DNA from 2 places in the Homoserinimonas sp. A520 genome. Region 1 is predicted to be linked to the other one. Evidence: predicted binding sites of a transcription regulator. Region 1 holds the regulator's gene; the other holds the start of a gene.
What was found. The regulator HrcA, encoded in region 1, represses chaperone genes, less so after heat shock. The targets are predictions, from matches to a motif close to TTNGCACTCGNNNNNNNCGAGTGCNAA.

Region 1 (4,830 bases):
ACTACGCCGGTCAGGCCATCCAGGAGGTGAGGCTCGCCGCACAGGTGATGGACGCTGCCGGATTGCCCAGCCGACCCGTTTCGACGGTCTTCTTCGGCGGAGGAACACCCACCCTGCTCCCCGCCGCGGATCTCGCGGCGATGCTGGGGTCGGTGGCGGATGCCTGGAACCTGGCAGCGGATGCCGAAATCACCACCGAGGCCAACCCAGACTCGGTCGACCTCGAGTACCTGCTCAGGCTGAAGCGTGCCGGATTCACGCGCGTCTCGTTCGGCATGCAGTCGGCGGTGCCCCACGTGCTCGCCACGCTGGAGCGCACCCACGATCCGGAGCGGGTCCCGCTGGTTGTCGCCTGGGCCAGGGAGGCGGGCCTGGACGTCAGCCTCGACCTCATCTACGGAACGCCGGGGGAGACCCTGGACGATTGGCGGCGCTCCCTCGAGCACGCGATCGCCCAGCAGCCGGACCACTTGTCCGCCTACTCCCTGATCATCGAAGACGGCACCAAGCTGGCGCGCCAGATTCGTCGCGGCGAGGTCGACCAGCCAGACGAAGACCTGCAGGCCGACATGTACGAACTGGCGGACACCCTGCTGGATGCCGCCGGGTACGAGTGGTACGAGGTGAGCAACTGGGCCCGGAACGGCCATCGCTCACTCCACAACCTCGCCTACTGGCAGGGTCACGACTGGTGGGGAGTCGGTCCGGGTGCCCACAGCCATATCGGAGGCGTCCGCTGGTGGAACGTCAAGCATCCGGCCGCCTACGCCGACCGCATCCTGGCCGGGCACTCCCCGGCCGCCGGACGGGAGACCCTCGATGATGAAACCCGGCGGGTCGAACGCGTGCTCTTGCTGACTCGCATCCGTGACGGGCTTCGGATCGGCGAGCTTCCGGCATCCGGTCGCACCGCCGTCGCCGGCCTCATCGCCGACGAGCTGGTTAACGCAGCAGCCGCCCTGCGCGGGTCAATCGAGTTGACGCTGCGTGGGCGGCTGCTGGCGGACGCCGTTGTCCGAAGGTTGGTCCAGTAGCTTCGAAACCTACTTGATCAGCGGAATCGACAACGGGTAGTTGTAGTACTCACCGTTGGTCGCCTTCACCGCGGCGATGATGCTGAACACGATGATGACGATGCTGACAGCCATGAGGATCACGAACCCGATCAGCACGAATAGCGTCAGGAGCCCAACCACCGCTGCAATGGTCATGGTGATCTGGAAGTTGAGCGCAGACTGCGTGTGAGCGCGGACGAACGGGCCACGGTCCTTCAGCACCAGGTATCCGATCAGTGGAGAGATCACCCCGAGGAAGATACCGCCAATGTGCACGAGCGTCGCCCACAGCTTCTCGTCGCTGGGGCTCATCGGCTGGACGGGCTGGTAGTCGCCGGGAGGCGGTGGGGCTGAATTGGTCATGGGTCCATTAAAGCAAGAAAGGCCGGGACTGTGTGTCCCGGCCCGCTCGCTGTACTTGACGAACCGACTGCTACTTGATGAAGCGGATGTTGATCGGGTAGCGGTAGGCCACGCCGGCCTTCGCCTTGTTGAAGCCCTGCACGCAGAAGATGATGGTGATCACCCAGAGCGCCAGCGGGAAGATCCAGCTGATGAGAACCCAGAACCCGAACGTGACGGCGGTCAGGATCGCGTTGATGATCATGATCGCGATGTGTCCAATGGTCACCGTGATCTGGAAGTTCAGGGACTCCTTGCCCTCAGCGTTGGTGTGAGCTCCGCGGTCCTTGAAGACCAGCCAGATGATCAGTGGCGGCAGGATCCAGAGGATGCCGCCGAGGTGCGCAAATGACGCCCACTGGTTGTCTTCCGCCTGAGACAGCGGCGCTGCTGCGGCGGGGGAAGGAGCTTGTTCGGTCATTGACTTTGCCTTTCGGTTGCGAGTTGCTGCTAGACATCGGGTAGAGCCTCCTGGCGGGTGAATGCCAGACCCCCATGACGGGGCCGCTAATCAAGCGCACCCATAAGCTAGTGCCGGACACAGCCCTCTGGCAAGGACATCCGGGCGGGTCGAGGCGATACAATTGGCAGTCGGAAGGTAAGAGTGCCAAGAAACTGAGGGTGGGTGCGACATGGTCTCCGAGCGCAGCCTCGAAGTTCTCCGCGTGATCGTTCAGGATTACGTCGCCTCCCGGGAGCCTGTCGGTTCGAAGTCGATTGTCGAGCGCCACTCCTTCGGTGTCTCTGCTGCCACCATCCGCAGCGACATGGCACAGCTCGAAGAAGAGGAGCTGATCACCGCTCCCCACACCTCGTCCGGTCGGGTCCCGACCGATAAGGGTTATCGGGTATTCGTCGACCAGCTTGCCGACCTTCGCCCGCTGACCGCGGCGCAGAGGCACGCCATTGAGGCCTTCCTCGGCCAGTCCACCGACCTCGATGAGGTGCTCGTTCGAACGGTGCGCCTGTTGTCCCAACTCACGCACCAGGTCGCATTGGTGCAGTACCCATCCCTCACCCGGTCCCGCATCCGCCACATCGAGCTTGTGCTGCTCAGCGACACGCGACTGATGACGGTGCTGATCACCGACACCGGCCGGGTCGAGCAGCGCATCCTCGAAATCACCGCAGGGATGGAAGAAGAGTTCCTCGCAGAGCTGAGGGCGAAGTTCAACGCGGCCCTTGGCGGTCACGAACTGGCCAAAGCGTCCGAGATTCTCGCCGACCTTCCTGACACCTTCTCGGCGGAGCGCCGCGAAACGGTTCGGAAGATCGCGGCCAGACTGATCGAACAGGTTGCGGCCAATCGTCAGGATCGACTGGTGATGGCTGGTGCAGCTAATCTTGTTCGCACCGAAGAAGATTTTCAGGGGAGCATCCTGCCCGTGCTCGAAGCGATCGAGGAGCAGGTCACCCTCCTGAAGCTTTTCGGCGAAATGCAACCGGACCAGCACGGCATGTCGGTGCGGATCGGCGCCGAGAACGCCTCATTCGGCCTCGGTGAGACGTCCGTGGTCGCGACCGGCTACACCTCGTCGGGCGGCGAACTCGCCCGCCTCGGGGTGCTCGGACCGACCCGCATGGACTATTCGAACAACATGGCCGCCATCAGGGCTGTCGCCCGCTACGTGACGCGTCACCTCGGCGAGGCTTGAGCCTCGGCGACCCAGATTCAACAATCCACAACATATTCAAGGAACGGTTTTGGCTGACCATTACGAAGTACTCGGGGTCGAGCGCAGCGCTACGGCTGAAGAGATCAAGAAGGCGTACCGCCGGCTCGCACGTGAGCTGCACCCTGACGTGAATTCCGGGGCGGATGCCGCTGACCGCTTCAAGGAGGTCACTCACGCCTACGACGTGCTGAGCGACCCCAAGCAGAAGCAGCAGTACGACATGGGCGGCCAGGGCGGTTTCGGCGGCGACTTCGGGTTCGGCGATATCTTCGAGACCTTCTTCGGCGGAGGCGGTGGCGGGCGGAACTCGCCACCACGGTCCCGCAGCGAGCGCGGCCAGGATGCGCTGATCCGGGTCGACGTTGAGCTCGCCGAAGTGATCTTCGGCACCCAGCACGAGGTCGAGGTCGACACTGCGGTGCTGTGCAAGACCTGTCAGGGGTCGTGCTGCGCACCGGGCACCGAGCCGGCAACCTGCGACATCTGCCACGGCAGCGGCCTCATCCAGCGCACCGTTCGCAGCCTCCTCGGCAACGTCATGACGTCCAGCCCGTGCGGCACCTGCCGCGGGTTCGGAACCGTCATCCCCAATCCCTGCGCCACCTGCCAGGGCCAGGGTCGCGTACGCGCCCGCCGCAAGATCCCGGTGGACATCCCTGCCGGGGTGGACACCGGCATCCGCCTTCAGATGCCGGGCCAGGGCGAGGTGGGGCCTGCCGGTGGACCGCACGGCGACCTGTACCTCGAAATCAAGGTGCGGCACCACGATGTGTTCAGCCGCAACGGTGACGACCTGCTGGCGACGCTCGAGATCCAGATGACGGATGCGATCATGGGCACCAGCGCCTCATTCGAGGCGCTGGACGGCTTCGTGAATCTCGATATCCACCCGGGAACCCAGAGTGCCGAGGTCATCACCGTCAAGGACCGCGGCGTCACCCACCTCAAGGGCACCGGACGCGGAGACCTGAAGATCGGCGTTCAAGTGCTGACCCCCACCAAGCTGAACTCCAAGTCGGAAGAACTGATCAAGCAGTTCGTCAAAGTGCAAAAAGCCGTTCCACCGACGCTCGCGCAGTTCCAGCAGGGGCTGTTCGGCAAGCTTCGCGACCGGTTCCTGAACCTGTAGTCGCGGCATCGTGGCGCACTTCTACCTGAATGAGCTCCTTGAGACGGCCGAGGTCGGCTCGCTGGTGTCCATCGAGGGGGCGGAAGCCAGGCACGCGGTCAGTGTCAGCCGGGTTCAGGTCGGCGAGACGCTGCGGATTGGTAATGGCGCCGGCCTGGTGGTGACGGGCACGGTGGAAACCGCAACGCCACAAGAATTGTCCCTGCGGGTCGCCGGCGCCGAGATGACGCCGGCCGCCAGCCCGGCCGTCTGGCTCGCCCAGGCGCTGGCGAAGGGCGATCGCGACGAGCTGGCTGTGCAGGCCGCGACCGAGCTGGGTGTCGACGGCGTCATCCCCTGGGCCGCGAAGCGCTCGATCGTCAAGTGGGAGGGCGCCAAGGTGCGCAAGGGCCACGATCGGTGGAGCGCGATCGTGCGCGAGGCGAGCAAGCAGTCGATCCGCCCGTGGATTCCGGAAGTATCCGCCCTGGCCTCCACCGGCATGCTCTGCGCACTCGGGGCGGATGCCCGGATGCTCGTGCTCGACCCGCAGGCGGGTTCGCCGCTGTCCGGGATCAAACCCGATGGG
Region 2 (4,830 bases), on a different contig from region 1:
CCTCGGAATCGTGAGCCTCGCCATCGCCGTCATCGGCCTGATCTTCTGGATCGTGGCGCTCGCGGGCGCCGGCGCGTCGGGGGCGTTCAACTACTAGAACCGGACTCTGGTTCTGCAGGGGTGCGCTGTCAGCAGCGTGCCCCTGCTGCAGTTAAGTGAGGGTGGCTTCGCTTCGATAACATGTGCACATGACAACAGAAGACCCGAGCACGCCGGCCCCATCCGCGCAGCCGACCCAGGCTCCAGTCGCCCCGGAAGCGCAACAGCCCTATGGGCAACCTGCCTACGGCCAGCCGGGCCAATCCCCGTACTACGCCCCCGCCGGTTATGGCCAGCCGGCGCCCCCTCGCGGGCTGAGCATCGCCTCGATGGTGTGCGGCATCGTAGGACTGGTGCTGTCGTTCTTCCTCATGGGTTTCCTTCCGGCGCTCGCCGGGGTCATCCTCGGGCACATCGGAATGAAGAGGGAACCGACTGCCAAGGGCTTCTCCCTGACCGGGATCATCACCGGGTATGCCGGACTTGCGCTGGCGTTGATCGTTCTCCTCTTCACGCTGGCTCTCGTGTTCATCCCGCTCTGGTTCGTCGGCACGGCGGCGAGTACCGGGGCCCTCTACTCCTGAACTACACCGCGCGCGGGTCAACCCTTCACGCGCCGGTCAAGTTTCGCCCGCCGTCGAAGGATTGACCCGCGCTCGGCGGCGCTCGCTCAGTCGTTCAGTCGCTCAGGCGCGCTGTGCGAGCAGGGCGACCCGCTTGCCGCCGGCCCTGGTGAGGATGAGCGTCGCCGAGTCCGCGCCCTTCAGCGACAGCTTCTTGCGGAACTCCGCCGGGTCGATGTCCACCCCCCGCTTCTTGATCTCGAGGGTGCCGATCGAGCGTGCTGCCAGCTCCTTCCGGATCGACTTCACATCGAGCGGCAGCTTCGCGAGCACCCGGAACCGTGCGGCGAACGGCGTGTCGATGGCCGTGTCGGCGGTCAGGTACGCGATGTCGTGGCTGAGCATCCGCCCACCCAGCGATCGGGCGAGATCACCGATCAGGCGGGCGCGGATGACGGCGCCGTCCGGCTCGTAGACGAACTCGCCGAGGGTGCCGACTTCGGCGTCCTCGCTGTCGCCTGACCCGGTCAGTTCGGCACGGCCATGGTCGCCGATCACCAGGGCGGCGCGGCGGATGCCCGGGCGGGCGACGGCGCCGAACCACACTCCCAACTCGACGACTTCGTGACCCACCGACACCCACTGCGCCTCGGCTTCTGCGGGAATCAAATCTCGGTCGATGCCGGGTCCCAGCTTGATGCCGGTGGGCATCCGCTCGCCCAGGCCGAAGGCGAAGTCCAGCGACGGCGACCAGTCGGCCGGGTCGGCCAGCCGCTTCTTCTCGTTGCGGCGGGCCGGGTCGAGGTAGACGCCATCGACATCGTCCAGGGCGACGGTGGTCGCGTCGGCGTGCACCACGGTGACCTTCGGCCAGGGTGCCAGATTGTAGGCGGCAATGGCCGCGGTCGCCTCGTCGGCCTCAACAGCGGTGACCTCGAGGTCGAGGGCGGCGAGAGCCAGGGCATCCGCGCCGATTCCGCAGCCGAGATCGGCGACACGCGTCACGCCGGCCGCCTGGAACCGGCCTGCATGGAGCGCGGCAACGCTCAGCCGGGTGGCCTGCTCGAGGCCGTTCTCGGTGAACAGCATCCGGGCGGCGAACGGCCCGAACTTGGCCGGCGCTTTCGCCCGCAGCCTCGACTGGGTGAGAACGGCCGCGACCATGGCTGGGGAGTGTCCGGCGTCGCGGAGCGCTGAGACGGTGCGCACGATATCCGCTTTCGAATCGAAAGCGGGCAGCGAGTCCAGAAGCCGAAGCCCGTCGGCGGACAGCAACTCGAGCAACTCCGACTTCTGCATCCCCCCATTGTTCCCGTTCCGGTCGGATGTGCCCCGCGCAACAGGCGCAATCCTCCGCAACGGGCACTTCCGGGTGGTGGTTGTTGGCACTCACGTTGCACGAGTGCTAGTCGGGCAGTACAGTTGTTCTGGCACTCTCATAGGGAGTGTGCTAACCGAAGTTTTCGAAGTAATGAGAAAGAGGTCAACCGTGTCGGTGTCCATCAAGCCGCTCGAAGATCGCATTGTCATCAAGCAGGTCGAGGCAGAGCAGACCACTGCTTCCGGCCTCGTCATCCCTGACACCGCGAAGGAAAAGCCCCAGGAGGGCGAAGTTATCGCTGTCGGCCCCGGCCGCATCGATGACAACGGCAACCGCGTTCCCCTCGACATCGCCGTTGGCGACAAGGTCATCTACTCCAAGTACGGCGGAACCGAGGTGAAGTACGGCGGGGAAGACCTGCTCGTGCTCTCGGCTCGCGACGTGCTTGCAGTGGTCGTTCGCTAGTTCCGCGCTCCACGCGCACAACAGGGGGCCCTCCGGTGAAAGCCGGTGGGCCCCCTGTCATTCAGTGACTCAGTGTCGTTCAGAGACTCTCTGTCGTTCCATGACTTCCTGCCATTCACCGGCTCGTGACAGACACCGGATGAGCACCGGTGGCGGCGGGCGACGGATGTGATTTCCCGGCCGGTAGGATTCAGCGAGTGGCCAGCCCTGTAACCCCCGCTCGCAGCGACGCCGAATCGCGTCAGCGGTCCGGCGTCTTCTTCGCCGTGGGAGCCTACGGGTTGTGGGGCGTGATCCCCGGGTACTTCCTGCTTCTCGCCCCAGCTGGCGGCGTCGAGATCGTTGCCTGGCGCATCCTGTTCTCCCTGGTCTTCTGTGCGATCCTCCTCACGGTGACCCGCAAGTGGCCGGCCTTCATAGCTGTTCTTCGCAGGCCTCGCCTGGTTTTCGCCACAGCCCTGGCCGGTGCTCTCATCTACGCGAATTGGCAGATCTTCGTGCTGGCCGTACTCGACGGGAAGATCGTCGAGACCGCGCTCGGCTACTTCATCAACCCCATTGTCACCGTGCTGCTCGGCGTCTTCCTGCTGCGTGAAAGGCTTCGGCCGCTGCAGTGGCTCGCGGTCGGGGTCAGCGCGATCGCCATCGTCGTGCTCGCTGTCGGATACGGTTCCATTCCATGGGTCGCCCTCGCTCTCGCGCTGTCCTTCGGCCTGTACGGACTTCTCAAGAAGAAGGCCGGAGTGTCCGTCGACGCCATCACCGGACTGACGCTGGAGACACTCTGGCTGTTGCCCGTCGCATCCGTGATCCTGGTCATTGTGGGCGCAACCAGCGGGATCGTGTTCGGAACGGTGAGCGCAGGGCACACGGCGCTGTTGCTCTCCGCCGGCGTGGTCACCGCGGTTCCCCTGCTGCTGTTCGCTGCAGCGGCCAGGCGTATTACCTTGGTGGCGCTCGGCCTCTTCCAGTACCTGGCGCCCGTGCTCCAGTTCCTTTTCGCCGTCCTGATCATGCACGAAGAGATGCCGATCGAACGCCTGATCGGGTTCGGCCTGGTCTGGGTCGCGCTTGCGATCCTCACCTGGGACCTCGTTGCCCACGGTCGGGCGGCCCGTCGCACCCTCCCGCTCCCCGCATAGACGGTAGTGTTCTGCTGTTCCCGGCGAATGCCGGGTGACGAGAGGACTCCTGGCGTGTCGCGCACCCGACGCTTTCAAGCCGGTCTGGCAATAGTGGCTGCGGCCTGCCTGCTGAGCGGATGCTCGGCGGCCCCTGCCCCCACAATGAGCCCCACCCCCACAGCCACGCCGCTGCCGGCCGGCGACGGCATCCTGACGATCGGAACGCTGTTCCCGGTGACCGGGCCACAGGCGTTCATCGCGCCGGCGCAGGTCGCCGGCGTCGACCTCGCCGTGAAGGAGATCAACGAGACCGGCGGAGTGCTCGGCAAGTCGATCGTCGTCGTGCACGCCGACTCGGGCGAAGCGAAAGAGAAGAAGCTCGAAGCATCCTTCGATGCGCTCGTCGAGAAGCAGGTCGACGTCATCATCGGCCCGTCTTCATCGGTTCTGGCGGAGCGCATCCTGCCTCAGGCGGTCACCGCGGGGATCCCCCTCATCTCGCCGGCGGCCACAGCCCCGCGGCTGAGCGCCCTGGACGAAGACGGCATGCTGTTCCGCACGATCTCCTCTGCAGCCATGCAGGGCACGGTTCTCGCCGAACTCGCCAGCGCTGGTGGAGAGGCACGCCTCGCCGTCATCTATTTCGACGACGACACTGGCCGGGCCACGGCTGCCACTGTCACGGCTGCGGTGTCCGAACTCGGCGGTCGACTGGTCGCCTCCGAGAAGTTCACGTCTCAGGTCAGGGATTTCGCCCCCATCCTGGCCACCGTGACGGCGTCCCAGCCGGACGCCGTGATCCTGGCCAGCCCGTTCGGGGCGATGGAGCAGAACAAGGCACTCATCACTGCGCTCACCGCGGCGAGCCTGGGCAAGGAGCGACTGTGGCTGATCGGCGGGAACCTCGCCGACTACTCGCAAGCGCTGCCGGCCGGGACCCTCATCGGCGCGCGCGGTGTTATCGAAGGTGCCGAACCGGACAAGGCGTTCCAGGAGAGAGTGAAGTCCGTCGGCGCACAAGTCACCGACTTCCGTTATGCGGCCGAAGCCTACGACGCCGTGATGCTGGCGGCGCTGGCCGCGGTCGTCGCCGGAAACGACAGCGGACTCGCGGTGGCCAGGAGCCTGGTCGACGCCTCGGCCGGCGGAATCAAGTGCCTCAGCTACGGCGAGTGCCGGACCGTTCTGAAGACCCGGGATGACATCGATTACGACGGTATTTCCGGGCCGGTCAACCTGACCAGGGACGGCGACCCGGACCGTGCCCACTTCGGGGTGTACCAGTACAACGCCGAGAACAAGTTCACCCGGGTAGACG

Region 2: the regulator HrcA is predicted to act here: its motif matches at 1,985-2,011, upstream of groES (co-chaperone GroES).

What each region holds. Positions count from the first base shown of each region.
Region 1 covers NZ_JBTMWX010000002.1:629,678-634,507, forward strand. The annotation lists gene hemW (radical SAM family heme chaperone HemW) at 1-1,034, shown strand, start outside; gene ACX3PH_RS07605 (DUF4870 domain-containing protein) at 1,044-1,418, opposite strand; gene ACX3PH_RS07610 (DUF4870 domain-containing protein) at 1,489-1,878, opposite strand; gene hrcA (heat-inducible transcriptional repressor HrcA) at 2,090-3,112, shown strand; gene dnaJ (molecular chaperone DnaJ) at 3,162-4,262, shown strand; gene ACX3PH_RS07625 (16S rRNA (uracil(1498)-N(3))-methyltransferase) at 4,273-4,830, shown strand, end outside.
Region 2 covers NZ_JBTMWX010000001.1:220,563-225,392, reverse strand. The annotation lists gene ACX3PH_RS01120 (DUF4190 domain-containing protein) at 1-97, shown strand, start outside; gene ACX3PH_RS01115 (DUF4190 domain-containing protein) at 189-623, shown strand; gene ACX3PH_RS01110 (THUMP-like domain-containing protein) at 726-1,901, opposite strand; gene groES (co-chaperone GroES) at 2,074-2,388, shown strand; gene rarD (EamA family transporter RarD) at 2,586-3,530, shown strand; gene ACX3PH_RS01095 (ABC transporter substrate-binding protein) at 3,585-4,830, shown strand, end outside.